One region of the Limosilactobacillus panis genome, then DNA from elsewhere that is predicted to be linked to it. Evidence: predicted binding sites of a transcription regulator. Region 1 holds the regulator's gene; the other holds the start of a gene.
What was found. Region 1 encodes NrdR, which represses ribonucleotide reductase genes. Its sites were predicted from a motif close to ACACNATATATNGTGT; they were not measured.

Region 1 (15,052 bases):
CCTGTCACCATTTGCTGGCTTTGCCCTGGGGGATGGCAGTCACTGGTTTGTCAGTCGGGACGCCGAGTTGCTTAAACAGGGCCCATTGAAGAAGCTCCTGGAGTCAACAACGATTCACAAGAACGTCTTTAATGCCAAGGCACATATTGTTGGTTTGCATAGGCTCGGCATCGAACTGGCGGCGGTCGACTTTGACCTCCTGCTTGCTTCCTACCTACTTAATACTAATGATAACAGTAACGATCTTGGTCAGGTGGCCTTGGAACATGATTACCATGATGTTCGTACCGATGAAGAGGTATACGGCAAGGGTGCTAAGCGGGCCATCCCCGATGACGATGAGACCTTTTTTACCCACCTTGTCCAGAAAGTCCGGGCAATTAATGATCTGAAAGCGCCTCTCTTTACAAAACTTAATCAAAATAAGCAGACCCCGCTCTATACCGACATTGAGTTACCACTGACCAGGGTTCTGGCAAAAATGGAGATTACCGGTGTCCACGTTGATGCCCAAACCCTTAAAAACATGGGCAGTAAGCTTAAGGAACGGTTAGCTGACATTGAAAGCGGCATTTACGAAGAGGCCGGCGAGGAGTTTAATATCAATTCCACTAAGCAGCTGGGCCATATTCTCTTTGAAAAACTGAAGTTACCAGTTATCAAGAAGACCAAGACGGGGTACTCAACGGCCGTGGACGTTTTGGAGAAACTGGCTGACCGGGCCCCAATTGTTGAACAAATCCTGGAATACCGGCAGATTGCTAAGTTACAGTCAACTTACATTACCGGCCTTTTGAAAGTTATTCACTCCAGCGACCAGAAAATCCATACTCGTTACCTTCAGACCCTGACGCAGACAGGGCGGCTCTCGTCCGTTGACCCGAACCTGCAAAATATCCCTGTTCGTCTGCCGGAAGGGCGGTTGATTCGGCAGGCCTTCGTGCCTAGCCATACCGGCTGGCAAATCTTCTCGTCTGACTACTCCCAGGTTGAATTACGGGTCCTAGCCCACATTACTGGGGATAAGAATCTCCAGGAAGACTTTAGAAACGGTGAGGATATTCACGCAAGTACGGCCCGGCGAATCTTCCACCTAGGGTCGGGTGCTGAAATTGACCGCAACATGCGGCGGCGGGCCAAGGCCGTTAACTTCGGCATTGTCTATGGTATCAGTGACTATGGTCTTGCCCAGCGGATTCACGTTAGTCGGGCGCAGGCCCACGAGTTCATCCAGAATTACTTCAAGGAGTTCCCTGGTGTTAAGGACTACATTGATAATACAATCGCCTTTGCCCGGGAGCACGGTTATGTGGAGACCATTACGCACCGACGTCGTTACCTACCGGACATCCACGCGAAGAGTTTTAACCGGCGGTCATTTGCGGAACGGACGGCAATGAACACGCCAATTCAGGGTAGTGCGGCTGACATCATTAAAATTGCGATGATTCGGATGCAAAGAGAGCTTGATCAGCGTCAGCTTAAGGCTAAGATGCTTCTCCAGATCCATGATGAATTGGTCTTTGAAGCGCCGCAAGAAGAGATTCCGGTTTTGAAGAAGCTGGTACCGCAGGTAATGGACTCAGCTGTGGACTTGGATGTGCCGTTAAAGGTTGATAGTAAGGTCGGCGACACTTGGTACGACCTTAAGTAAGGGGGGGCAATAAAATGCCGGAATTACCAGAAGTTGAAACCGTCCGCCGCGGCTTATTAAAGATCGCAAAGGGACGGAAAATCCAAGCAATTGATGTTTACTACGGCAAGACAATTACAAATGATGTCGAAAAGTTTCGCCAGGCGTTGGTTGGCCAAACGATTACCGACGTTGACCGGCGGGGGAAGTACCTCCTGTTCCGCTTTACGAATAGCCTAACGATGATTTCCCATTTGCGGATGGAGGGTAAGTACTTCAACCAACCGATTGGGGGGCCAATTGATAAACACACCCACGTTGTCTTTCAATTTACTGACGGGAGCGAACTTTGCTACCATGATACCCGGAAGTTTGGCCGGATGACCCTAGTTAAAACTGGCGAAGAGAACCAGGTCGGGGGGTTAAAGACGATTGGGCCGGAACCAACGGCCGCGGCCTTTCACCTCGACTTTTTCCAAAACGAGCTGGCGCGTAGCCGGGGAAAGATCAAACCTTTCCTGCTGAGCCAACGCCACGTCGCTGGACTAGGTAATATTTATGCCGATGAGGTCCTGTGGATGAGTAAAATCAATCCGGAACAAGCGGCTAATACAATTCCACCGGCTAAGGTGAAGGCCCTTCATGACAACATCATCAAGGAACTGGCGACGGCGACAAAGTACAAGGGTACGACCGTCCATAGCTTTACCAACGCCCTTGGAGATGCCGGGGCCTTTCAGAAACAATTGAACGCCTATGGACATGCTGGTGATCGCTGCCCCCGGTGTGGAACAAAGATGATCAAAATCAAGGTTGCCCAACGGGGTACGACCTTCTGTCCGCACTGTCAACCGTTCGTGGAGGTAAAGAAATGACCAAAGTAGTGGGATTGACCGGTGGAATTGCGAGTGGCAAATCGACCGTCAGTCAAATGCTCAGTCAGGTGGGCCTGCCGATTGTCGATGCGGACCAAGTTGCCCACTGCCTTCAACGACCTGGTCAGTTAGGCTTAACCGAGCTGGTGGATCAGTTTGGACGGGGGATTTTAACGCCGGATTGCCATTTAAACCGGAAGGTCCTTGGCAAAATGGCCTTTAGTGATGCCGGCGTTCGTCACCAACTAAACACGATTATGCAACCCTTGATTCGGGAGACAATCATGGACCAGCTAGCCGCTTTTAAAAAGCAAGACATCCCATTCGTGATCCTGGATGCCCCCCTCCTGTTTGAACAGGGCTACGACCAGGAATGTGACCTGATTGTTGTTGTTTCGGTCAGTCATGACCGCCAAGTTCACCGCCTAATATCGCGCAACGGCTACTCAAAGCCGGTGGCTGAACAACGGATTGCCGCCCAGTGGCCACTGGCAAAAAAGGTTCGCCAGGCAGATGTGGTGATCAATAATGATGGCTCCCTGGATGAGCTGCGACGACAGGTCGCTAAGGTAGTGGACTACCTTAGGGCAGAGTGATTATGGTAAAATAAAGTATTAAAGCAATTAAGGAGGAAAGCGCATGAAGTGTCCACATTGTCACCGTAACGGATCACGAGTTGTTGATAGCCGGCCCAGTGAGGATGGTACCTTTATACGCCGGCGTCGGGAATGTATCCACTGTGGCTTTCGCTTTACCACTTTTGAACGCTACGAGCAGACCCCCCTCTTGGTTATTAAGAAGGACGGTACACGCCAGGAGTTCAGTCGACAAAAGATTCTCAACGGAATCGTGCGGTCAGCAGAGAAGCGGCCAATCAGTATGGAGCGGCTGACCAAGATGACCGATAAGGTGGAAAATAAGGTCCGGAGCCTGGGTGAGAACGAAATTTCTAGCCAGCTGATTGGTAAGTACGTCATGAACGAATTGAAGGGTGTTGACGAGGTCGCCTACATCCGCTTTGCCAGTGTTTACCGGCAGTTCAAAGACGTTGATGCCTTTATGAGCGAACTAGAGACGATGGTAAAGGACGAGCACAAGGGTGAAAAGAAGTAGGAGGAGTGGCAATGACTGCGCAGGAAGAGGAATTTAACCCGCAAGCGGGATTCTTGGTCACTGCTGCCACCGATTTTGTCAACTTTAACGACCGGGTCTTTACCAGCTTTTATCAACCGGTATTGGGGCCAACGGCTTTTGGCCTTTTTTATGCTCTCCGTGCTCAATTAATTTCCCAGCCCACCTTAGCAGATCGTCGCTTACAGGCAAACATTATCCGCCAATTAAATGCGGGAATTTCCCAGCTTGCAACAGCCCTGCACCGTTTAGAAGCGGTGGGGATGGTCCAAACCTATCGGGGGAAGGATAGCCAAGGGCCTTTTTTTGTCTATCAACTACAGGCGACCCTTACACCGGCAGCATTTATTGAGGATGACCTCCTTAGTGTTCTCCTTCTTGAAGCAGTTGGGGATGGTCACTTTAAGCAGTTGGTCAAAGAAGCCCAGCGCTACCAGCTGGCCTCTTCGCCGTCGTTGGAAAACGTTAGTCACCACTTCCTCGATGAGTTCCACGTGGCCAACAATTCGCTAGTCAAAACTCCCACAACGATTAAGAATGTTCGTAAGCAGACTACCGTTGAACAGCGACCACAGCTCCAGGTTGGACAAAGTGACTTTGACTGGCCAACGCTTTTCCGGCTGATCAAAAAACAGCCGGTGATGAAGAAAGACTTAAGCCAAGCCCGCCAGTTAATTGAAGTTGAGCACCAATTGTATGGGATTGATGAACCAACGATGGCCAAGCTGGTCCTTCAGGCAGTTGACTTAGCGGATAACCATTTTAACCCGGCAAAATTTAAACGGGTTGTTGCTAGTCACTACCGGCAGGCTGGCTATCAGGCGCCCCCAACGGCTAGCAGCCAGTCCGCTAATCCAGCGGTTAAGCTCACGGCCAAAGATCGCCAGCTTTTACAAAGTGCGGCCGATTATGCACCGGTTGAATTTCTCCAGGGCTTGAAGGAACAGACCGGTGGCTTTGTAAGTGCAAATGAACGCCATATCCTAACCCACCTGGTTAATGATGTTAAGCTTGATTCAACAGTCATTAACATTCTTTCCTGGTACATCATTGCCGACCTTGACAATGCTAACCTGAAGGCCAGCTTTGTTGACGCAATTGCCAATAGTTGGATTAAGGCGGGGGTTAAGGATGCCCCAGGGGCCCTTCAGGAGTTAAAAAACTTCCAAGAGCAGCGGGGAAAGCAACGCGCGACGTCCAAGGGCCGTTTTGCTTACCGCCGGCCGAAGGTTGAAGAACAGATGCCGGAATGGAGCAAGACGGATACACAGCAGTTAAATAAGAAGGCGTCCCCTGAGGCGCTAAAAGAAGTGCAGGCCATGCTCGCCAAACGGAAAGGAAAAAAGGGTGGTGACCAATAATGAAGTCCTTAAATGAATCACTCCAGGGAATCATGCGGGGAAAGAACATTAACACCAACATTGCTGAGCTGATGAAAAAGGTGATGGCGGATCACGACGTTCAATCCTTCCTTAGCGCCAACCATGACCAAATTACCAAAGAAATGATACGAAGTGGCCAGTCGAAACTGTACGAGTTCTACCACGAAAAGCAACTCCGCCAACGGGGTGAAGCCACCGTGGCCCCGGGCTATTCTCCCCAACTAATTTTGAACTCCGGTCAGATTGACGTGACCTATGTTCCTACTAAGCAACTGATGAAACAGGAACGCCAGCGCCATATTAAACGGCTGGTTCAGTCAATCAATATGCCGAAGTTTATTCAGCGGGCTTCCCTGGACGATTTTTACATTGACGAACAACACGCCACGGCAACTCGGACCGCGGCCTTGAAGGCGGCGGTTGACTTTACAGAGAGCTACCAGCCGGGACACTTTCAGCCCGCCCTGTATCTTTACGGTAATTTTGGGGTTGGTAAGACCTACCTGTTAGGGGCAATTGCAAACGAACTTGCTAAGACGAAGGGTGTGGCCACGACTATGATGCATTTCCCGAGCTTTGCGGTTGAGATGCGGAACTCAATTAAAAGTAATAACACCAGCGAAAAGCTGGCGGCAGTCAAGAAGGCACCGATCCTGATGCTTGATGATATCGGGGCCGATGCGATGAGCAAGTGGGTCAGAGATGATGTTTTGGGCATCATCCTTGAGTATCGGATGCAAGAAGAACTACCCACCTTTTTTAGCTCTAACTTTTCAATGGATGAGTTAGCAACCAACCACCTGGCGATTGATACCCAGGGTGACCGTGAGCCCCTAAAGGCCCAGAGAATTATGGAACGGATTAAGTTTCTTTCCCGCGAACTACCGATGACCGGTCAGAATCTGCGGAATAAAGGATAATTACCTTGACATTTAAGAAGAGATTCGTTATTCTAATAAACGTTGAAAGAAAAAGCAGAAGCACCCGCTTCTCGCCTAGGTGATAAGGATCGCCGGGCTGACGAGATGAAATTGAACGGCCAGGTAAGGTCTGTTTAGATGAAGCGGGATGCAGTTTGCACCCCCGCTTTTTTTGCTTGATCTTTCGCTAATAAAATTGGAGGTGCGTTGCCATAGCACAAGATATGATTGTCAACAACGGTATCCGGGCACGTGAAGTGCGACTAATTGGTCAAGATGGTGAACAATTAGGGATCAAGTCCAAGCGTGAAGCGCTCCAGTTGGCAGAAGATGCCAATCTTGATTTGGTGCTGGTTGCACCAAAGGCTCGTCCAGCGGTTGCCCGCATTATGGATTACGGTAAGTACCGTTTCGAGATGCAAAAGAAAGAGCGTGAAGCTCGGAAGAAACAAAAGACAGTAACGGTCAAGGAAATTCGGCTGAGTCCTTCAATTGACACGAACGACTTCAATGTCAAGTTGAAGCGGGTTCGTAAGTTCATTGCAAAGGGTGACAAGGTTCGGGTTTCACTCCGTTTCCGTGGTCGTGCCATTACGCATAAGGATATCGGTCGTGACATGATTGAACGGATGGCTGATGAAACATCAGACATTGCTACTGTTGTTCAACGTCCAAAGATGGAAGGGCGGAGCATTTTCTTAACACTCGCCCCAGCTGCTGATAAAGCAAAGAAATAATTTTAAGAAAGTAGGGAATTTTCTTATGCCAAAGATGAAGACTAACCGCGCTGCTGCAAAGCGTTTTAAGCGTACTGCTAAAGGTGGATTCAAGAGTGGTAACTCATTTACGAGCCACCGTTTCCACGGTAAGACCAAGAAGCAACGTCGTCAATTACGTGGCTTGAGCATGATGGACAAGTCCAACGTAAAGCGTTACAAGAAGTTACTGCCATTCAAGTAAACTTCACACACTAAATATTCAAAAATACGTAGGAGGATTTCAACATGCGAGTTAAAGGTGGAACTGTTACGCGTGCACGTCGTAAGCGCGTTATGAAGTTAGCAAAGGGTTACCGTGGTGCAAAGTCTCGTTTATTCAAGACTGCCAAGGACCAAGTGATGAAGAGTTACGTTTACGCTTTCCGTGATCGGAAGGTTAACAAGCGTAAGTTCCGTGAACTCTGGATTGCCCGGATCAATGCTGGTGCCCGGATCAACGGAATCAGCTACAGCAAGCTGATGCATGGGTTGAAGCTGGCTAACATCGACATCAACCGGAAGATGTTGGCTGACCTGGCTGTTAATGACCCGAAGGCTTTTGCTGCGGTTGTTGACGAAGCTAAGAAGGCTCTCAACTAATTCAAACTTGAATGAAGTCATCCATCTGTTTACGGGTGGGTGACTTTTTTTGATGGCGGCGTGTTTAATTGAAACTAGAATTTACAATCGCTATAATTAATCTAATAAAGAATTAACGAGGTGCAACATTGCTAGAAATATTTAAACCGACTTGGATGGCAAAAAGTATTTATACTGTTTCACCAGACCAATTGAAGAATCATGGCATCCGGGCAGTTTTCAGTGACCTGGATAACACCTTGATTGCCTGGAATAATCCCGATGGAACACCGGAACTAAGACAATGGATGACATCGTTAAAAGCGGCGGGGATTCCATTGATTGTGATTTCCAACAACAGTAAGGACCGGGTAGCAAAGGCAACGGCTAACCTCGACTTACCATTTATGTCTCGCTCGTTAAAGCCCCTTAGCTTTGGGATTAATCGGGCGCGGGTAAAGTTGGGCCTGGCCAAGAATGAAGTGGTAATGGTTGGCGATCAGTTGATTACCGACATGGTTGCGGCTCACGAGGCCGGCGTTCGCAGTATTCTGGTCAAGCCGCTTCTTAATACGGATAAGTGGGATACCCGGATAAACCGTTTCTTTGAACGGCGTATTTGGAAGCTGTTAAAGAATAAGTACCCACGGTTAAAATGGCAGGAGGATTTGAATGACTGAACAAGATGAGGAATTACGTTGTATCGGTTGTGGAGCAGTGATCCAATCAACTGACCCGGCGAAAGTAGGTTATACACCCGCTTCCGCAGTCAAGAAGGATTTGGATAGTGACGAACTGTACTGTCAGCGATGCTTCCGCCTACGACACTACAACGAGATTGCTCCGGTATCGCTAACCGATGATGATTTTTTGCGCCTGTTAGGCCAAATTCGGGAAGCTAATGCGTTGATTGTCTACGTTATCGATATTTTTGACTTTAACGGCAGTCTAATTCCGGGTCTGCACCGTTTTGTTGGTGATAATCCCGTCCTGCTGGTCGGCAATAAAGAGGACTTATTACCCCGGTCACTACGCCGGCCTAAGCTCCGTGATTGGATGCGCCAGCAGGCTAATCAGGCAGGACTAAGACCAATTGATACAGTCCTAGTTTCTGCGAAGAAGAACCACCAAATTGATGACTTGCTAGACACAATTGAGAAGTACCGGCATGGTCAAGACGTTTACGTTGTTGGGGTCACTAATGTTGGTAAATCAACCCTGATTAACCAGATTATTAAACAGCGGACGGGTGTCAAGGACTTAATCACGACCTCCCGTTTCCCGGGGACGACCCTCGATGAAATTGAAATCCCCCTCGATGATGGTCACCGTTTGGTTGACACCCCGGGGATCATCCACCCTCACCAGATGGCGCATGTCTTACCGGCGAAGGACCTCAAGATTGTGGCGCCCCAAAAGGAAATCAAGCCGCGGACTTACCAGCTTGATTTCGGGCAGACAATCTTTATCGGTGGGGTGGCCCGTTTTGACTATGAAAAGGGTCCCCACGCAGGCTTCGTTACTTACTTTGACAATAACTTGACCCTCCACCGGACCAAGCTGGCCAACGCGGACACCTTCTATAAAAAACACCTGGGTGACTTGCTGACCCCCCCAACAGCAGATGAAAAGAGCCAGTTTCCACCGCTGGAACGAGAAGAGTTCCGGGTAAATAAGAAGAGTGATATTGTTTTTGAAGGCCTGGGCTGGATTACTGTTCCGGCGGGGACAACGGTGGCGGCCTGGGTTCCAAAAGGGGTAGCTGCCCTAATCCGCAAAGCAATGATTTAGTGAGGTAGAAATATGCATTTAAGAGGAAAACAAAAACGATTCTTACGGGCGCAGGCTAATCACCTGCAGTCGATTTTTGCCGTTGGTAAAGAAGGACTCACGGATAGCTGGTTGGCCCAGTTGGATGGGGCCCTTAACCGGCGCGAACTAATTAAGGTAAATATTTTACAAAATGCTGACGTTACGACAGCTGAGGTTAAGGCGTTTATTGAAGAGCACACCGTTATCCAGGTAGTCCAGGTGATTGGCCGGGTTCTGGTACTGTTTAAGGTTGCGGACAACAAGGATTTGCGGGACCTCTCGAACCGTGTTGCTAAAATTTAGTAAGGAAGATTAACTATGCAGGGTTGTCAAGTGTATTCGAAAGTTAAGCCGGCGGTTAAGGTCCAGCCACTTGCTGACCAGCACCGGCGAATTGGTATTTACGGGGGGACGTTTAACCCCGTTCACAACGCGCACCTCTTGGTTGCTGACCAGGTGGGGCATGCACTGTGCCTAAATAAGGTGAAGTTAATGCCAGACGTAATTCCACCGCACGTCGACCGCAAGGATGCTGTTAGCGCTGACCTTCGTCTACAAATGCTGGAGCTCGCAATTCAGGGGAATCCGCTGCTTGGTATTGAACGGACCGAACTAGACCGGGGCGGGGTTAGCTATACCTATGACACGATGGAACAACTGACCCGCCAGCATCCGGATACGGATTACTACTTTATCATTGGCGGTGATATGGTTGATTACCTGGATAAGTGGTACCGGATTGACGACTTAATTAAGCTTCCCCGCTTTCATTTTGTTGGTGTACAACGACCGCATGCTAAGAACGCGACTAAGTACCCGGTAATTTGGGTCGACATTCCAGAAGTTGATATCAGCTCAAGTGATATTCGAGAACGAATTCGGCGGGGGCAGTCCGTCAATTACCTACTTCCTGCTAAGGTGGCCGAGTTTATTAAGGAGCATCATTTATACCATGACTGAGATAATTACTTATACACACCACTACATTCCACTTGACCGCACTGAGCTAGTTGCTCATCTTCACGATGCGTTACGTGATAAGCGTTTCCACCACGTGTTACGGGTTGAGCAAACTGCCATCAGGCTGGCAAGACAAAATAACGTTGACGTTGAAAAGGCCAGTATCGCTGGGTTGTGCCACGACTACGCCAAGCAACGTCCGGATGAGGACTTTATCAATGAAATCCACCAAAAGGGACTTGACCCCAAACTGCTGAAGTACGGGAACGCAATTTGGCACGGGGTCGTCGGCGCTGAGCTCATTAAGGATGAACTAGGAATCTGGGATGAAGACATTCTCAATGCGGTTCGCCACCACACCACGGGGGCGGCCGTGATGACTCCCCTTGAACAGGTTGTCTACATGGCGGATTATATCGAGCCCGGCCGGGACTTCCCCGGCGTTGAAAAGGCCCGGAGGATCACCAATGCTAACCTGGGCGCTGGGGTAGCCTACCAGACTAAGCAGACTCTCGAATACTTGATTGAACACAATAGCCCAGTGTACCCAAAGACAATTGAAACCTATAATGCTTGGGTACCAGTATACAGAAAGGAAATTGAGTAAATGGAAAGCAAACAATTATTAGAAATGGTTGTTAAAGCCGCTGATGGGCGGCGGGCAGAAGACATTACTGCCTTACAGGTTGACCAAATCAGCCCAATGGCCGACTACTTCGTGATCATGACCGGAGGATCTGACCGGCAGGTGCAGGCGATTGCCAATGCCATCATTGAAAAGGCCCACGAAAACCAGGTAGAGATTGGGAGTGTGGAAGGGAAAAACCATGCTAAGTGGGTCCTAATTGACTTGGGTGACGTCGTGGTTCACATTTTCCGGGAAGAAACCCGGCACTTCTATAACCTGGAAAAGCTATGGTCCGAAGCACCGCTGGTTAACCTGGATAAGTGGGTTAAGGACTAATGATTTACCAGAGCTTCGCCCAGCTATATGACCAGTTGTTTGACGAAACCCTTTATAAGAATTGGCGAGATTACACCCTCGATTGTTGCCCGGCAGGGGCTCAAGACGTTTTGGACCTGGCGGGTGGTGCTGGTCGGCTGGGCGTTTTATTAGCTCAGGCTGGCTTGACCGTGACGGTTGCTGACTTTTCGCCGGAAATGCTAACCATTGCGAGTCAGCATGCCGAAGAAGCTGGTGTGGCCCTGAACCTGGTGGAAGCTGATATGCGCGACCTTCAGTCTTTTCCTCGGTATGACCTGGTGACGTGTTACGCCGATTCATTATGCTACTTACCAAATTTGGCAGACATAAAGACGACTTTGGGAGAAGTCAAAAAGCACCTGAAATCTGGTGGCCGCTTCCTTTTCGACGTGATTACGCCCTACCAGACAGACCAGGTTTATCCAGGATACATGTATAACTACGAAGACGATGACCACGAGCGGGCCTTTCTGTGGCAAAGTTTCGCGGATGACGACGTTGAACACGGCGTGATTCACGATCTGACCTTCTTTAACCGCCTACCGGATGGCAACTACCAACGGGTTGGGGAGACCCACTTTGAGCGCAGTTATCCCCAGTCACTGTTAATAGGCGCGGTGAAGCAGGCCGGTTTTAACCGGGTAACGGTGACGGCGAACTTTGGCCGGCAAACGCCAAATGAGACAACGACCCGGTGGTTTTTTGAGTGTCAAAAGTAGGTGAGAAGATGGATGCTGTTGGGCTTATAGTTGAATTTAATCCCTTTCATAATGGCCACCGTTACTACGTCCAAAAAGCTAAGCAGGTAACGGGAGCAGATGTAGCGGTGGCAATCATGAGTGGGGACTTTACCCAGCGTGGGGAACCGACCATTGTTGACAAGTGGCAGCGGGCCCATGCCGCGCTCTTGAACGGGGTTGACCTGGTTGTAGAATTACCCATCTGTTATGCTTGTCAGCCGGCCCACCGGTTTGCGGCAGGTGCCCTGGATCTATTGAACCAGTTGCGGGTCCAGAACGTGGTCTTTGGAGCTGAACATCCAGAGTGGGACTTTAGGAAGCTAGTCCTCGTCGCCCGTGATTTCAACCAGCAAGCGTTAAAACAATATAACGAGACGTACGCTACCCAGTTTAATGACCAACTTGCCCAACGGACCGGCGTAAGTCTAAAAGACCCCAATGATATTCTGGCATTTGCCTACACGAAAGCGGTCAGTACCCACCACTACCCGATTGATCTGGTCCCAATTGCCAGGAAAGGGAGCAGCTACCATGACGAGGAGATTCACGGTCGTATTGCCAGCGCCAGTGCCATTCGGGAGGCCATCACAAACCGCGCTGCGTTTGCCTCTGCCGTACCATCGGCAATGCTACCGGCGCTTCAAGCAGTAGCGACGGTGCCTTCCTGGACGGCCCTGTACCCCCTTTTGCGCAACCAATTGATTCAGGCGCCTGTTGCCACCCTGGCCCAGACTTACCAGATGGCGGAGGGACTGGAACACCGGATGAAGGAGTTTGCAGAACGGGAATTGACCTTTCGAGGCTTCATTCATGGCATCAAGACCAAGCGTTATACTTATGCCCACCTGTTGCGTCTTTGCTTGTACACGACCCTCCAGCTGACCGAGGATGAAGTGGCGACCCATATCGACGAGCCCTTTATCCATATCCTCGGTTTTAACAGGCGGGGACAGGAATACCTCCACCAGGTGAAAAAAAGGGTGGCGGTGCCGATGTTTACTAAAGTCTCTCAGGAGATGAAAGAGGACTTGTATAACCTGGATTACCGGGCAGGAAAGCTCTACCAGAACTTCACTTCTGTGGACCAGGACCTTAAGCACTCGCCACTAATAATTCGCTGAGTTATGATAAAATGAGAACGGCAGTCCAGCCCGGCAAACCTGTCAAGGAAAAAGCATTGACAACCCTTGGGTGAGACTAGTATAATTGCACATGTTGCATTAGGAGGTTAGTACGATGAAATGGTCGTTAGAAGAACTACACCGTTACCAAAATGAGCCACTTCATATCCAAAGTACTTTTGATCTGAACGCATCATTGACTAAATTATTTCCGGATATTATCTTGGGGGTTGCCCCCGTCAAGGTTGACGGATACGTTACTTATGACGGCGGGGATGCGACGGTTAGCGCCAACGTTAAGACGACACTGACGGTCCCATCCAGCCGTTCACTAACCCCGGTTGAGCTCCAGCTTGACTTTAACTTCACCGAGACTTATATTGATGATTGCAGCCACTTTTCCCGGTATGAAGATGACGAAGTTGTCTTCTTACTGAAGGATCGTGAGCTGATTGACTTCGATACCGCCTTGGCGGAGAATATTGTTGAGGAGGTCCCGCTCCGGGTCCTTTCTGCGGATGAAAAGGCCGGGAAGCCAATGCCGAGTGGCAAGGGCTGGTCCGTCATCGCTGAAGATGACTACGCGGCAAACAAGCAGAAAAATAAAAAAGTTGATCCACGTCTCGCGAAGTTACAAAAGTTATTGCCTGATCAGGATGATAAAAAGTAGCGGACGGTTAAAAACCATTTGTGGATAATTAATTATTAGGAGGTGTCAAACATGGCTGTACCAGCACGGAAGACTTCAAAAGCTAAGAAGCGTATGCGTCGGGGTCACATCAAGTTGAACGTCCCTGGCTTAACTCCTTGCCCAAACTGTGGTGAACTTCGTAAGTCCCACATGGTATGCCCTAACTGCGGCTACTACGATGGCAAGCAAGTTATTAACACTAACAAGTAATTATTTTAAGAAAAGACCATTTTTTTAGGCGCCGGACCTGGAATGGTCTTTTTTTGTTGCTACGGTGCGGAAAATCACCGTAAATTCGGACCTTACCCTGGGGTTTATTAGAAAACTGTGATAAAATTGTTCTGTTAATTTAATGAGAATACTAGGTAAGAATTTATAGTAGGTGAAATTAATGAGTCGAATTTTAATCATTGAAGACGAAGAGAATTTAGCAAATTTCGTTAATCTGGAACTAAAACACGAAGGTTATGAGACCGACGTTGAACTCGATGGACGGGCCGGGCTGGAAGCGGCACTAAGCCAAGATTTTGATGTGATTTTGCTTGATTTGATGTTGCCAGAATTGAATGGAATTGAAGTTGCTCGTCGTGTTCGGGAACTAAAGGATACCCCAATTATTATCATGACCGCCCGGGATTCCGTTATTGACCGGGTCTCCGGCCTTGACCACGGGGCTGATGATTACATCGTCAAGCCGTTTGCCATTGAAGAACTACTGGCCAGGGTCCGGGCCCTTCTTCGACGAATCAGCATTGAAGATGGTAATAACAAGGAACACCAGACGACGGTAAACTATAAGGACCTGACCATTGAAAAGGAAAACCGGGTCGTTCGTCGTGGCGACGAAGTTATCAATTTAACAAAGCGGGAGTATGAATTACTGTTGATCCTGATGGAAAACATTAACGTTGTAATGTCACGAAAGGAACTGCTCAGTAAGGTCTGGGGTTACGATTCCAAAGTTGAGACTAACGTGGTCGACGTTTATATCCGTTACCTGCGGAACAAGATTGACCGTCCCGGTGAAAAGAGTTATATCCAAACCGTCCGGGGCACCGGTTATGTAATCCGTTCCTAGAGCCTGTGAATTACTATGAAAACTCAGAAAAACGGTAAACGATTTGTTTCGCTAAGGTTGAAGTGGGCCATCGGGACTGCCGTGGGTTCGTTGATTATTTTCTTTGTTGTAGCCATTGCGATGTTTACCTCTTTTACACAAAACCTTTTTCAGCAGGAGAGAAGCCTGTTAAACCAGGGAATGGATAACATTAGCCGGCCGCTAGCTAAAAATAACCAATCATTGACCAAACGCTCAATTGAGCGGGTCCTTGACCCCAACAATGACCATTCCTTTGTTCGCGGAGCAGATTATCGGCGACCAGTGGTTAAAGAACTAAGTGACGGTCACCTACTTGTCAATATTTATAACCCCCAGGGTAAGATGCTCCTGTCAACTGGCCAGTTG
Region 2 (15,052 bases), 830 kb from region 1:
GTCGTCGTCTGCCGAAGACGGTCAACCAGACGGCTGATTTGGGCCCCACCAAGGTCTAGTTCCCACAGGGTCTCAAAGTTTCCGTGGTGGAAAAAGGCCAGACTCAATGAATCCAGGCCCAGGCTTACCAGGTAGAGGCAGTGCTTACTGAGGTTCTTAAATTCAGACAGGTGGTTAACAACACAGCTCATCGACTGGGCCATCAGTTGGTTATTGTTCAACCAGGTGATCTCCAGTCCGGTCCGCACCTCCAGCTGGTCAGCAACGTAACGGGCCGTTACCTTATCAAGGTCTTCCAGGGCGCCATAGAAAGAAACTTTCTTCACTTGGTAATCCTTGATCTGCTGCTTGAAGCCATCGATATTGTTGACGATGGCGGCCATGTTTTCGACGTAGTTGGCTACCCGGTTGGTCCCAACTACCAGTTCACCTGATTCGACATTATTAACTATTCTTAACTTTGGTAACTCTAGTATTCGTAGACTTACCCGGTCAGGCTCCAGATAAATCACGGCAATTAACGATTGTTTCACTTTAGCCCTCCTCCGCTTCTTACTAATTTAATTATAGCCCATAAGTTGCGTTCGCCAAAGTTTGTTTATTCTACTAATTACCGGTTGACTGTCTATTAATAATTTAAACAGAAAAAGACCTTCGTGGTTCACTCTAAACCATGAAGGTCTGTTTACTAACCATTATTCACGGGTGCCCATGTAATTTCAGCACTGGTGCAGCACTCACCACCGGACCAAATTTCATGTCGGGATGTCACTGCACTGTCATCTTGAATGAGGGCCAAGCGACTTTCCACCGTGGCATTTTCCTGGACCTCGTTCTGGTACTGGATGGTAAAGGCAACCGGCTGGTGATGGCGCAAAAACTCTGCTCCCAACGGATCCGTCAACCAATCAAAATAGCGGGCGTTATTGACGTGATGGTTAACGTCAATATCGTAATACCGCACTCGGTACTGTTGACTGGTGAACTCTCGGGGGAGCTTGCCCGGCTTCTTGGGCTTATCCAGCCGTTTTTGGACTGGTGATTCAAACGGCGCCAGTAGTTCATCCGGAATTTTCATCAAACGCCGCTTTTGCAGATTCATCATTACAAAGAGGGCCTTGATATGGGCGTAGTGATGGTGGTGCAGGTCATCCATCCAAAACTCCCGCAGAGCAAAGAAAGCGTTACTAGCCATTGCCCGGGTCCCCAGAATTACCTGATCACCATAGCGCGGCTGGTTGGCGCTTAAATGTCCCTCATACGAGATTACCACCCAGGCGCCCCCGCTCTGTTCAACCTTCTGGCGATCAAGTCCCCTGAAGATGGAATGGGCATCCGAAACCGTCGTCATCATGCTCATCAGCATGCTTAGGCTGGGGTGACCAGTGTCAGTACATTCGTAGTACTTGAGTTGGTGTAGTATTTCATAGCAATTTGCGGTCTGTTGAAGTTCTGTCACAATTATTCTCCAATATGATGGTACTGACGGTAAAGCTGCTGACGATTAAGGCCGTTGCGTTTAGCGACCAGCTTGATTGCCGCGTTAGTCGACAGGCCCTTCACGATTTCCCGGTCAACTTGTTCCAGGGGGGATAATTCATTGGCCGGCTGAGGGCTCTCTTTAGGATGCGGATTCCCGGCAACTAAAACCACGAACTCACCGCGCGGACTGTGCTCGGTAAAGTAGTCCTTCAATTCCCCCAGTGACCCCCGGCTAAATTCCTCGTAGCGCTTAGTGAGTTCCCGCGCAAGAACTGCCTGCCGGTCGCCCCCCAACACCTCCACCAGGGTGGCAAGGGTCTTCTTTAGCCGGTGGGGTGCCTCGTAAAAAATCAGCGTTTCCGGTCGGTTAACCATCGCCTGCAATTCGGTCACCTGCTGCTGGTGCTTCCGTTGCAAAAAACCATAGAAGTAAAAGGGCTGTGGAGTCAAGCCCGAGGCAATCAAAGCAGTTAGACCGGCATTAGCACCGGGGAGCGGTACTACCGGAATTCCTGCTTTAACTGCGGCCGCAACCAGTTCCCTGCCCGGGTCAGAAATGGATGGCATCCCTGCATCACTGCACTGAGCGATAGTCATCCCATTTTTGAGCTTATTAATCAATTCTGGAATTCGCTGTTCCGTATTATGCTCGTGAAAGCTAATCTCCTTTGTATTGATTTCAAAGTGGTTGAGCAGCAGCTGGGTATGACGCGTATCTTCAGCCGCAATTAGGTCAGCATCCCGCAAGGTTTTAACCGCCCGAAAGGTCATGTCATCAAGATTACCAATCGGTGTTGGCACCAAATAAAGCCGTCCCGTGTCATTATTTTGAAAACTACTAATTTGTTGCATCCACTTACCCCTTATTGCTTCTGTTGATCATTGATTCCACTGAAAATCGCCTCGTCACAGAAAATGCAGCTCTCGTGCGGGGCAAGCCGTTCACCAAAGTGCTTCCGGCAAACGTGGAAGCCCTGGTGGTATAGTTCATTGAGCGTTCGCCGTCCCGTCGACAACTGCTGTTCTCCTCGCTGGTCACGGAGCTTTTTGATTGCCTGTTGAAGGTGGTCATTCTCAATCGTTAGTTCCGCATTTTGGGCCAAGACGTTGTTTAGTTGCTTTGTCAAATCCGCCAATTCGCTCGTCATCTCAGCCAGCTGGTTGCTGAATTTCCCTAAACTATCATAAATGCTGTTTCGCTGCTGATCACCGTTCATGATCGCGCCTCCATTAATCTGTCAATGTCTGGACAATGCGAATCGTCAATTCTTCAAAAATATTTTGAAAGCTGATATTTTGCTCTAAGTAGTGTCTGGTGGCGAGGGTTAACTGGCTAACCGTCAACAGGGCGGTCATCGGATAGTGCTGTCCCACGGACTTAATCGCCGTCAGTTCCTCGACAAAGTGAAAGCGCTCCTGGTCTTTAATTCCGTTTGCTGCCAGGAGCGTATCCCGCCAAATCAGGGCTGCCAGGTCAAGTAAAACGAGCTGGTGGTCCCGATTATGGGCCCCGAGCTTGACCAGGTCCGTCTGCACGCCGACAAAGGCCATCATCTTTCCCTGGCTAACCTGGTGGTACCACTGGAGAATTCCGGCAACGGCCTGGTCGAACCAACCATCCTGGCACCAGTCCACCACCGTCGTTACCGAGTCTGTTAGGCCAATTGCAATCCGGGCCTTTTTCTCCGTTACCCCCTGTTTTTGAAGGGCACTTAACAACTCCTGCCGGTTCAGTGGAGCCATTTCGAGTACCTGGGTCCGCGACTGAATTGTCGGCAAGATGGCGCTCTTGTTGGTCGTCAACATTAGGATGTAGATTCCAGGGCCCGGCTCTTCGATAAACTTTAACAGGCTGTTAGCTGCACTCGTGGTCATCTTCTCGGCATCCTTAATAATGAAGAGTTTCTTGTTACCCTCCATTGCACTCTTGGTAAACTCACTTTTCAGGCGTCGGATGGTGTCAACCTTGATCTGCCGCCCTTCAGCCTGGGCAAGGACAATATCAGGATGGTTTTCACTCAAAATTCGCTGGCACTCCGGACAGGTGCCGTCGGGTTCCCCGTCAACCGGGTACAGGCAAAATAGCCGCAACGCAAGCCAGCGGGCCACCGTTTCCTTGCCGGAGCCACTCGGCCCCACTAGCAAGTAAGCGTGCGCTAATTCTTTATTTTTGATTACCCGTTTGAGCTGACTAATCAAAACTGGCTGGAGTTGCTCTGCCCGGGTTACCTCCGCTGCGTTCACCAATACCACCTACTTAAAACTTAAGAAACTGTTCCACCGGCATCACGAAAACAGTGGCACCACCGATGCGGACATTAACGGGAAAGGCTGAACCGCCCTCGACATCAATGTGCATCTGGGAAGTGACGTATTGCTCCCGTGACTCAGCATTTTTCTTAATGATGTCAAGCACTTGTTGGACCTTTTCATCCTTGACCCCAATCAAGAAGGTGGCGTTCCCTTCACGCAAGAAGCCCCCCGTCGTTGATAGCTGAGTCACCTGAATTTCAGCCTTATTAAATGCTTTTCGTAAGCGATTGCTGTCCTTGGATTGCACAATGGCAATAATCATCTTCATAGTAATCACTCCTTAAATCTTCCTAAAATAGGTCGGGATAACGCCTGTGGATAACCTGCCGTACATCGCTAATTACCTGGTCAAGTGGTTGACTGGCATCAACTAGCTTAATGCGGTCCGAATCATTGTGGTACAGCCGGAGGTAGGCCTGACGAACCGCCTGGTGAAAGGCCAACTTTTCCTTATCGAGGCGGTTAACTTGGTCTGAACGGTGCTCTGCAATCCGCCGCAGGCCAATTTCCGATTCGATGTCGAGGTAAACCGTGAGTTCCGGCATTACCCCATCAATTGCAAACTGGTTTAACTGCCAAATCTCCTTTTCACCCAGCTGCCGGCCAGCTCCCTGGTAAGCAACTGAACTATCAACGTAGCGATCACAAAGGATCACCTTGTCAGCCTTTAAGTCTGGTAAGATCTCCGCAATAACGTGCTGACGTCGGCTGGCAGCAAACAGGAGGGCCTCTGTCCGCCCATCCATGTCGCCATTAGAAGAATCAAATAGGAGCTGGCGAATCTGTTCAGAAATATGGTCTCCACCTGGTTCCCGGGTATACACAACCCGCTCTTTTCCCAGCTGGTCCTCCAGGTCCGCTTGAATCTGGCGAAGAACACTTGTTTTCCCCGCGCCATCCGGGCCTTCAAAAGATATGAACTTTCCTTGCATTTTATTTTCACCTGCTCCTAGCGACTAATGACACCGTGGTTGAGTTGACCATGGACTTTATACTTTCGAGCAATCTTATAAAGGTATAGATATTTTTGCTCAGCAATCTTAGTGCGGTCACGGAGCTCACTGTTAACGTTGGCCTCATAGACCGCCCGCTCAGTTTCCTTAGCATGATCCCAACTGGTCTTTGTGTCATAGATAGCGTTTAGTAAACGCTGGTTGCGCAGCTGGGCAACCCGATTTTTCTGGCGACCAAATAGCACTCTCTTACATCTCCGTTCGTCCTTGAACTGCCTTGAAAAGGGTCATTTCGTCTGCATAATCAATATCCGCGCCTACTGACAAGCCGTGGGCTAGGCGGGTAACTTTGATTTTAGCGGGCTTAATTAGTTTTGCCAAGTAGCCAGCCGTTAGTTCGCCGTCTGAGGAGGCGTTGGTTGCAATAATAACTTCCTTAACCTCTTCGTTTTTTTGCAGGCGCTTGATTAAGTTTGCAACATTAATATCCTCGGGTCCGGTACCCTCAACCGGGGAAATTACCCCGTGCAAGACATGGTACAAGCCATGGTACTCATGCATCCGCTCCATCGCCATCACGTCCTGTGACTGCTCAACTACGAGGATTTTAGTGCGGTCACGGGTCTTGTCCCGGCAGATTGGGCAGGGATCGTCTTCCGTAATGTTGCCACAGATGCTGCAATCATGCAGGTCACGCTTGGCTGCCAACAAGGACTTAGCGAAGTCGGTAACGTCATCTTCTTCCATCCCCAGTGTGTAAAATGCCAGGCGGGTAGCTGTCTTTTGCCCAATACCAGGAAGCTTAGTGTAACTTTCAATCAGTTTTGCTAGTGGTTCTGGGTACTGCATTTAGTTACATCCCCATACCACGTGTGTACTTACCTAGCTTTTGTTGGGTAGCGGCGTCAACCTTCTTCATCCCATCATTAACAGCAGCGACTACCAGGTCCTGCAGCATATCGATGTCGTCTGGATCAACCGCTTCCTTGTTAATTTTCAAGTCGAGGAGTTGCTTATCACCATTGAAGGTGGCCGTCACCATGTCGTCCGGAGCCTTACCAACAAATTCTTGCTTAGCCAGTTCTTCGTGCTCCGCCATCATTTTCTTTTGCATGGCCTTAGCTTGCTTCATCATTTGTTGCATGTTCATTCCGCGCATCATAATTACATCATCCTTTACTATTAATTATCTTCTACTTTAACAATATCTTCGCCAAATAGCTGTTGGGCCTTCGCTACCGGGTCCGCTGACGTCGGTCGCGCATCACTTGGTGCCGTTTGAGCCGCCGATGGTGCTTCTGACGCTGCGCTAGGAGTAGTATCCTGCTTGGCCGGGGCTACTGGCCCTCGTTTATCGAGGCCATGTTCCTTAATGTATTCCCGCCGAATTGCTGGCCACTTGTCTTTAGGGACAAACACTACCTGGCGTTTTTCACCGGTAAGCTCTTGGAGAGCTTGTTCCATACTCGTTAACAGGGCCTCATCATCCATCGCCTGTTGGAAAAGGAAGGCGTAGTCAAAGGCAACAATTACCCCGTCCTTGCTTGCCGCCACTGGCTTTGAGACGTGTAGCAACGACCGTTGGGGAACACTGAGCTTTGACAATAGCTCTTGCCACAGACCTTGAATCTCAACCAGGTCCCGGCGGGTGGCCTTTCCCAAAACGGGGTTGATTGCACTGAGTTTGACCTCAACATTGTGCTGCTGAACCCGCGGTTGCCGGGGGGCCGTTTGCGTAGCAAGCGTCCCCTTAGTATTTAACTCACTCTGCAACTTCTTGACCGTTGTCTGGAGCTGGGAAACTTCATCCTGAAGCTGGGAAATAACTTGCTTATCAGCGTGGTCGCCTGTAGACGGCCCACCAGTCGTTTGTACTGACTGGGGCTGCTGGACAACACTCTGAACACCAACCTGGGCGAGTTTAACCGTCAAGACCTCCAAGTAAACATCCGGGTGGGTGGTAAACCGCATCTCCTCTTGGATGCCATTCAGTTCGTCAATCATCTGGTAAAGGGCCGTTGCGGAGGCGGCTGCACTCATTTTCTGGAAGTCTTCGTCTTTAAGGCCGGTACTTTCGACCATGATAAGTTTGGGCGATTCTTGGTAGAGAAGGATGTCCCGGATAAAAGAGATTAGGTCTTCAATAAAGCGTTGGCCGTCCTTCCCTTGACCAAGGATATCCTTCATCGTATCTAAAGCAGCCGCGCTCTCATGAGCACTGACTTCAAAAAAGTATTTTTCTAAAAGCTGTTTAGTAACACTCCCGGTAACAACCAAGGCGTCATCTAGCTTAACCTGGTTATCGCTGAACGAAAGAACCTGGTCCAGAATGCTAAGCGCATCCCGCATCCCGCCTTCAGCTGCATTAGCAATCACCCACAAGGCTTTTTCTTCGTAGTCAACCTGCTTTTGGTCCAGGATATACTTCATCCGGTTAAACGCATCCTGCGCGGAAATCCGCCGGAAGTCGAAGCGCTGAACCCGAGAAATAATGGTTAAAGGAATCTTGTGGGGCTCAGTTGTTGCCAAAATAAAGATCACGTTTGCTGGTGGCTCTTCCAGGGTCTTAAGTAGGGCATTGAATGCCCCGGTGGACAGCATGTGGACTTCATCAATAATGTATACTTTATAGTCCGCCTGGGTAGGGGCGTAGTTAGCCTTATCACGAATGTCACGGATCTCCTCAACCCCGTTATTAGAGGCAGCATCGATTTCAATCACATCGTTGAGTTGACCATTCGTAATCGCCTTACAGATGTCACATTTGTTGCAGGGCTCACCGTCCTTTAGGTGGTGACAATTAACCGCCTTAGCAAAAATTTTTGCGGCAGACGTCTTCCCAGTTCCCCGCGGTCCGGCAAACAGATAAGCGTGGCTGATCTGGTGAGTAATAATGGCATTTTTAAGGGTTTGCGTGACCACCTGCTGACCCACCAACTCATCAAAGCGCTGTGGACGCCAAACCCGGTACAGTGCTTGATAACTCATCACGGGGCTTCCTTTCTATATGGTACAAAGTCTAAAACATTACTTTAATATTATACTAGCTTTCTGCTTCATTGGACTATCAAAAAAAGGCCCGCCCTAAAATTCATTAGTTACCGACCCAGAATAAAAAGAAGCTGGAAAAGTTTCCCAGCCTCAGCTAATTATCATTCAAACTTAGAGCACAGGATGCAACAAACTTAGTGCTGCTTCCTTCCGGACCTGACACGGTTCGTAAGCACGTCCTTGCTCTAAGGCCTTTCGGCATATAGTATATTACACTAAATCAGCGATAATTGCTAGTCTTTTACCCGACGTTTTTTACGAGCTGCCTTGCGGCGTTTACGAATTACCCGGAAGAAGTCCTTGAGCATTTGCCCACATTCCGTTTTCAAGAGGCCGCTTTCGACGTTGACCTGGTGGTTCAGCCGAGAATCATTGAGAAGGTGGTAAAGACTATCCACAGCCCCCGCCTTTGGATCCTGGGCACCGTAATAAAGTTTTTTTATCCGCGCATTGAGTATGGCCCCGCTACACATAATGCATGGTTCTAGGGTAACGTAAAGGTCACAGTCTTCAAGTCGCCAGCTGTGCAAGAAAGTGCATGCTTCGTTAATCGCCAGCATTTCCGCGTGATAAGTCACATCTTGGAATCGTTCGCGCATGTTGTGCCCCCGACCAATCACTTTACCGTCATGAACGATGACGGCCCCAATTGGCACCTCATTAAGTAATGCCGCCTGGTGGGCTTCCGCAATTGCCATTCGCATATATTCTTTTTTCGTTTTTTCTTCTGCCATCTTCTCCATCCTTCTGATTCAGTGTATAATTACTAATTAGTTTGATAAAGTTTATCTAGCGATTAAATAGCCAAAAAAGTTTCACAGTCTTTGCTCCCCATTATTATTACCATATATTGTGTTTCACCATCAAGTACGACTCGATATATGGTATTTTTAGATTGATTTTTCATTATTTCCGGCTATACTTAATAACATCAACTACGAAACAATTCTCTGGGAGGCACCATTATGATTACAATTTTCTCAAAGAATAACTGCATTCAATGCAAGATGACCAAGAAGTTCTTACGGCAACACAAGATTAACTTCGTTGAGCACAACATTGATGAGCAGCCGGAATACATCGACCGGTTAAAAGCCGCTGGCTTCATGGCAACGCCAGTCGTAAAACTACCAAACGGCAACGCCTTTTCTGGTTTCCGACCGGACCGGCTCCAACAGTTAGCATAATCGACGACGTTATTTTTACCAGGCTGCATTCGCCAAACGACTGTTAGCCTGGTTTAATTTTGAATAAAATAAGACAGGAAAGTGAGTTTTAACCATGGCTTTATCTGACATCGACATCACTAAAGTTAAATATTACGACCTCAACAACGAGGTTAACATCCCCCGTGACGGTAAAATCCAACTAGACAAGGATCAAGAAGCTCTGCAAGACTTCATCAATAGTAATGTCAAGCCTAACACCAAGCACTTCTCTTCATTAAAGGAACGTTTTGAATGGCTGGAAGAAAACGACTACATCGAAGAAGGCTTTATGGATAAATATAGTTTTTCCTTCATCGAAAAACTGTACACCTACCTAAAGGACCAGGGCTTCCACTTCCACTCCTTCATGGCTGCTTATAAATTCTATGCGCAATATGCCATGCGGACCAACGACAAGGAATATTACTTGGAAAACTACATTGACCGGGTTGCCATGAACGCTTTATACCTTGCCGATGGGGATGAAGACTTAGCCATGGACCTTGCTGATGAAATCATCCACCAGCGCTACCAACCAGCTACCCCTACCTTTTTGAACGTTGGGCGGAAACGCCGGGGGGAATTTGTCTCCTGTTTTGCCATTCAAAGTACCGATGACATGAATACGATTGGTCGGACCATCAATTCGGCCCTTCAGCTTTCTAAGATCGGTGGTGGGGTCGGCATCAACCTCAGTAATCTCCGTGAGGCAGGAGCCCCAATCAAAAAGATCAAGGGGGCAGCAAGCGGAGTTGTTCCGGTTATGAAGCTCCTGGAAGATAGTTTCTCATATTCTAACCAGCTCGGCCAGCGGCAAGGTGCCGGTGTCGTCTACCTGAGCGTCTTCCACCCTGACATCATCGCTTTTCTCGGTGCCAAGAAAGAAAACGCCGACGAAAAGATTCGGCTGAAGACCCTTTCGTTAGGGGTCACCGTTCCCGATAAGTTCTATGAACTGGTTGAAAAGGACGAGGATATGTACCTCTTTAGTCCATATGATGTGGAACGGGTTTACGGTGTTCCCTTCTCTTACGTCGACATTACCAAGGAATACGATAACATGGTTGCAAACGATGAGATTCATAAGAAGAAACTCAACGCCCGCGATCTGGAAGACGAAATTAGCAAGCTCCAGCAGGAATCTGGATACCCGTACATTATCAACATCGATACGGAGAACCGCGACAACCCAATTGACGGTAAGATTGTAATGAGTAACCTATGCTCGGAGATTGCTCAAGTTCAGGTTCCTTCAAAAGTCGCTGATGACCAATCTTACGAAAAGTTGGGGACGGATATTAGCTGTAACTTGGGGTCCACTAACATTGCCAACATGATGGAAAGCCCCAACTTTGGGCGGTCGGTCCGGGCAATGATGCGCGGTTTAACCCATATCAGTGACGTTGAAAACCTCGACGTTGTGCCGAGCATCAAGCGGGGGAACGCCCTCGCCCACTCTGTCGGCTTAGGCGCTATGGGTCTACACAGTTACCTGGCTAAGCACCATATTCAATACGGCAGCCCCGTCGCAATTGAGTTTACGGGGGTCTACTTCATGCTATTGAACTACTGGTCACTCGTTGCCTCTAACGAGATCGCACGCGAACGGCAAGAAACTTTCCACAATTTTGACAAGAGTACCTATGCGGATGGCTCATACTTTGCCAAGTATACTTCAAAAGATTGGGGTCCCCAGTCCGACGTTGTTAAGGAGCTATTTAAGGGCATCTTTATTCCAGGAATCAAGGACTGGGAAAAGCTCAAGGAAGACGTTAAAAAAGACGGCCTCTACAACGAATACCGGCTCGCCGTTGCGCCAAACGGTTCGACTTCTTATATTAACGATTCAACTGCCAGTCTGACACCAATCATCAACCGAGTCGAGGAACGGCAAGAGAAGATGATTGGGAAAATCTACTACCCCGCACCGTACCTGTCTAACGATACAATGCCATACTACCAGTCAGCCTACGACATCGACATGCGGAAGGTAATTGACACTTACGCTGCTGCCCAGCAACACGTCGACCAGTCAATGTCATTGACCCTCTTCATGCGGTCGACGATTCCAGACGGCCTATACGAATGGAAAAACGGGCGCACCAATAAGATGACCACCCGTGACCTGAATATTCTTCGTCACTATGCATATCAGCATGGTATCAAGTCGATTTACTATATCCGAACATTTACGGATGACAATGATGAAATTGGTGCTAACCAATGTGAAAGTTGTGTTATTTGATTTTCAATAAAGAGACTGCTACAATTTTATTGCTATTACACGAATTATAGGGCGATTAATATTCTTGATTAAGGAGAACGGCTAGTTAAATGAAACTTGAAGAATTTAAACCATTAAGCAAATATAAGGCAATCAATTGGAATAAAGTTTCCGACATGATTGACAAGGCAACCTGGGAGAAGCTGACAGAGCAGTTCTGGCTTGATACTCGGATCCCCGTTTCCAACGATATGGACGACTGGCGGGCACTAGATGATGACCACCGCTGGACTGTTGGTCATGTCTTTGGGGGACTGACCCTGCTTGATACGGTCCAATCCGAAGCAGGACTGACCGCACTAAAGAATGACGTCCGGACCCCACACGAAACGGCGGTGCTGAACAATATCCAATTCATGGAATCGGTCCACGCCAAGAGTTACTCCACCATCTTCTCAACCTTGAACACTCCTGATGAAATCAACGAAATTTTCGACTGGTCTGATTCGGAAGAGTACCTGCAAAACAAGGCAACTAAGATTGCCAACATGTACCTCGATCCCGAGGAGGACCCGCTGAAGAAGAAGGTTGCCAACGTCTTTTTGGAAACCTTCCTCTTCTACTCTGGTTTCTACACCCCGCTTTACTATCTTGGCCACAACGAACTAAACAACGTTGCTGAAATTATCAAGCTTATCCTACGGGATGAATCCGTCCACGGAACCTACATTGGTTACAAGTTCCAACTTGGTCTCCATGACCGGACCGAAAAGCAACAGCAGGATATGAAGGACTGGATGTACAACTTCCTCTACGACCTTTACGACAACGAAGAGAAGTACACCCACCTGCTCTATGACCAAATTGGCTGGACAGATGACGTCCTCGTATTTATCCGTTACAATGCCAACAAGGCCCTGATGAACCTCGGCCAGGACCCGCTCTTCCCAGACACGGCCGCAGATGTTAACCCCGTGGTAATGAACGGAATCTCAACTTCTACTTCTAACCACGACTTCTTTAGTCAAGTGGGTAATGGGTACCGTTTAGGAGCGGTTGAAGCGATGAACGATGATGATTATCACATCATGGACCCCAATGCCGGCAAGGATAAAAACTCCCGGGATTAATACTATAAAAGCGACTGGAATCATCCGGTTGCTTTTTTATTTTTAGGCGTTGTGAATTACTGATCAGTATCACATGTGCAAACGTTTGCCTAAATTACTAATTGACTAAAATTTATACCAATCTTTTTTGCTGTTATTTCAGGCTTAATTTGCCATATTTGTAAGCGAATTCATCATTCGTAACCATTGTTAACCTTATCACAATCTCCTTGCAAGGGCTAAGAATATCCTGTATTATTAACCATGTTCAAAAGGTAACAAACATTAAGTGATGAAGGAGAAACTTGATTATGGCAAATTCTAAGAAACACCAAATTGAGCAAAAAGAGACTGAACAAGACAAGCAACAGGCCGCCGAAGAACTAATTGGTGGCTTAGTTCGCAAGAGTCAAGTCGCTTTCGAACAGTTACGTAACTACACCCAGGAACAAGTTGACAATATCTGTCAGGCAATGGCCTTGGCTGCTGAAGAGCACCACATGGACCTCGCTGTAGACGCTGCTAACGAAACCGGCCGTGGTGTTGCCGAAGATAAGGCAATTAAGAATATCTACGCTAGTGAATATATTTGGAACAACATTCGTCATGACCACACCGTTGGTATTATCGAAGACAACGATGAGGACCAAACAATCACCATTGCGGATCCTCTTGGAATTATTGCCGGAGTGGTTCCTGTTACCAACCCCACTTCAACAACAATTTTTAAGTCCATCATCTCCGCAAAGACCCGGAACACCATCATCTTCTCGTTCCACCCCCAGGCCTTTCAGTCATCTGTAAAGACCGCAAAGATCCTTCAGGCGGCCGCTGAAAAGGCCGGTGCCCCGAAAGACATGATTCAATGGATTCCACGATGCAGTCGGGAAAATACTAATGCCCTACTGCAAAATCCTAACATTGCTACCATCCTGGCTACTGGTGGTCCCGGCTTAGTCAAGGCCGCCTACAGTTCTGGTAACCCAGCCCTAGGGGTTGGCCCTGGTAACGGTCCGGCCTACATTGAAAAGTCAGCCAACATTGAACGGTCCGTTTACGACATTGTCTTATCCAAGACTTTCGATAACGGGATGATCTGTGCATCAGAAAACTCAGTTGTTGTTGATGACGAAATCTACGACCAAGTTAAGGAAGAATTCAAGAAGTGGAACTGCTACTTCGTTAAGCCAGACGAAATGCAAACCTTTTCCGACGGCTTTATCGACCCGCAGCGTCACCAAGTACGGGGACCAATTGCCGGACGCTCGGCCAATGCCATTGCCGATATGTGTGGACTGAAGAATGTTCCTGACAACACCAAGGTATTAATTGCCGAAATTGATGGCGTTGGTGACGACTACCCACTGTCTGCCGAAAAGCTCTCCCCCGTTCTGACCATGTACCGGGCAAGCTCTCGTGAAAACGCCTTTGATATCTGTCGGCAACTTCTTCACTACGGTGGTGAAGGTCATACAGCCGCCATTCATACCCTGGATGATGATCTGGCAACCAAGTACGGACTCGAAATGCGGGCTTCCCGGATTATCGTCAACTCACCATCTGGTATCGGTGGAATTGGGAACATTTACAACAATATGACCCCATCACTGACCCTGGGGACTGGTTCTTATGGCGGTAACTCAGTTTCCCACAACGTTACCGACTGGGACCTTCTAAACATCAAGGTAATTGCTAAGCGGCGTGAAAACCGTCAGTGGGTCAAGATCCCCCCAAAAGTTTACTTTCAGCGGAATTCGCTAAAAGAATTGCGCGATATTCCAAACATTAACCGGGCATTTATCGTCACCGGTCCCGGTATGAGCAAGCGGGGGTACGTTCAACGGGTCATCGACCAACTCCGGCTGCGGCAAAACGAAACCCCATTCTTAGTTTTCGATGACGTTGAAGAAGACCCATCCACCCACACGGTTGAAAAAGGGGTTGCCATGATGAATGACTTCAAGCCGGACACCATTATTGCCCTTGGTGGGGGGTCACCGATGGACGCTGCCAAGGCAATGTGGATGTTCTATGAACACCCCGAGACTTCCTGGTACGGTGTAATGCAGAAGTACCTTGACATCCGGAAGCGGGCTTACCAGATTAAGAAGCCTGAAAAGTCCCAGCTGATTGGGATTCCAACTACTTCTGGAACGGGTTCCGAAGTTACCCCATTTGCGGTTATCACTGATTCCAAAACCCACGTTAAGTACCCATTGGCAGATTACGCACTAACGCCAAACATTGCCATCGTTGACTCCCAATTTGTGGAAACCGTTCCGGCTAAGACAACTGCCTACACCGGTTTGGATGTTCTTTGCCACGCCACCGAATCTTACGTTTCCGTAATGGCAACCGATTACACGCGTGGTTGGTCACTGCAAACCATCAAGGGGGCAATGGAATACCTGCCGATGTCCGTTAAGGGTGATAAGTTAGCCCGGCGGAAGATGCATGACTTCTCCACGATGGCCGGAATGGCGTTTGGTCAAGCCTTTCTGGGGATTACCCACTCCCTGGCCCACAAGATGGGTGGTGCCTTTGGTCTTCCTCACGGTCTCTTGATTGCCATTGCAATGCCACAGGTTATTCGTTTCAACGCCCAACGGCCACAGAAACTAGCTCTCTGGCCACACTACGAAACGTACCACGCAACGAAGGACTACGCTGATATTGCACGCTTCATCGGCCTCCAAGGCAAGAATGATGAAG

Region 2: a site for NrdR is predicted at 8,640-8,655, ahead of nrdH (glutaredoxin-like protein NrdH). Genes of this name have one in related genera too.

What each region holds. Positions count from the first base shown of each region.
Region 1 covers NZ_CP081855.1:1,386,992-1,402,043, reverse strand. Annotated here, with positions in the region: gene polA (DNA polymerase I) at 1-1,654, shown strand, start outside; gene mutM (bifunctional DNA-formamidopyrimidine glycosylase/DNA-(apurinic or apyrimidinic site) lyase) at 1,669-2,508, shown strand; gene coaE (dephospho-CoA kinase) at 2,505-3,104, shown strand; gene nrdR (transcriptional regulator NrdR) at 3,148-3,621, shown strand; gene KZE55_RS06790 (DnaD domain protein) at 3,633-5,000, shown strand; gene dnaI (primosomal protein DnaI) at 5,000-5,941, shown strand; ribosomal protein L20 leader region at 5,988-6,122, shown strand; gene infC (translation initiation factor IF-3) at 6,166-6,678, shown strand; gene rpmI (50S ribosomal protein L35) at 6,704-6,901, shown strand; gene rplT (50S ribosomal protein L20) at 6,946-7,299, shown strand; gene KZE55_RS06765 (YqeG family HAD IIIA-type phosphatase) at 7,428-7,958, shown strand; gene yqeH (ribosome biogenesis GTPase YqeH) at 7,951-9,069, shown strand; gene yhbY (ribosome assembly RNA-binding protein YhbY) at 9,082-9,393, shown strand; gene KZE55_RS06750 (nicotinate-nucleotide adenylyltransferase) at 9,409-10,050, shown strand; gene yqeK (bis(5'-nucleosyl)-tetraphosphatase (symmetrical) YqeK) at 10,043-10,657, shown strand; gene rsfS (ribosome silencing factor) at 10,658-11,014, shown strand; gene KZE55_RS06735 (class I SAM-dependent DNA methyltransferase) at 11,014-11,754, shown strand; gene KZE55_RS06730 (nucleotidyltransferase) at 11,763-12,896, shown strand; gene KZE55_RS06725 (YceD family protein) at 13,012-13,566, shown strand; gene rpmF (50S ribosomal protein L32) at 13,618-13,797, shown strand; gene KZE55_RS06715 (response regulator transcription factor) at 13,979-14,665, shown strand; gene KZE55_RS06710 (HAMP domain-containing sensor histidine kinase) at 14,681-15,052, shown strand, end outside.
Region 2 covers NZ_CP081855.1:552,598-567,649, reverse strand. Annotated here, with positions in the region: gene KZE55_RS02610 (hypothetical protein) at 1-533, opposite strand, end outside; gene KZE55_RS02605 (acyl-[acyl-carrier-protein] thioesterase) at 689-1,459, opposite strand; gene rsmI (16S rRNA (cytidine(1402)-2'-O)-methyltransferase) at 1,462-2,334, opposite strand; gene KZE55_RS02595 (initiation control protein YabA) at 2,346-2,699, opposite strand; gene holB (DNA polymerase III subunit delta') at 2,713-3,726, opposite strand; gene KZE55_RS02585 (cyclic-di-AMP receptor) at 3,740-4,063, opposite strand; gene tmk (dTMP kinase) at 4,086-4,727, opposite strand; gene KZE55_RS02575 (YaaL family protein) at 4,745-4,993, opposite strand; gene recR (recombination mediator RecR) at 4,998-5,597, opposite strand; gene KZE55_RS02565 (YbaB/EbfC family nucleoid-associated protein) at 5,602-5,910, opposite strand; gene dnaX (DNA polymerase III subunit gamma/tau) at 5,931-7,736, opposite strand; RNA gene ffs (signal recognition particle sRNA small type) at 7,905-7,991, opposite strand; gene tadA (tRNA adenosine(34) deaminase TadA) at 8,033-8,533, opposite strand; gene nrdH (glutaredoxin-like protein NrdH) at 8,765-8,986, shown strand; gene nrdE (class 1b ribonucleoside-diphosphate reductase subunit alpha) at 9,081-11,252, shown strand; gene nrdF (class 1b ribonucleoside-diphosphate reductase subunit beta) at 11,342-12,361, shown strand; gene adhE (bifunctional acetaldehyde-CoA/alcohol dehydrogenase) at 12,652-15,052, shown strand, end outside.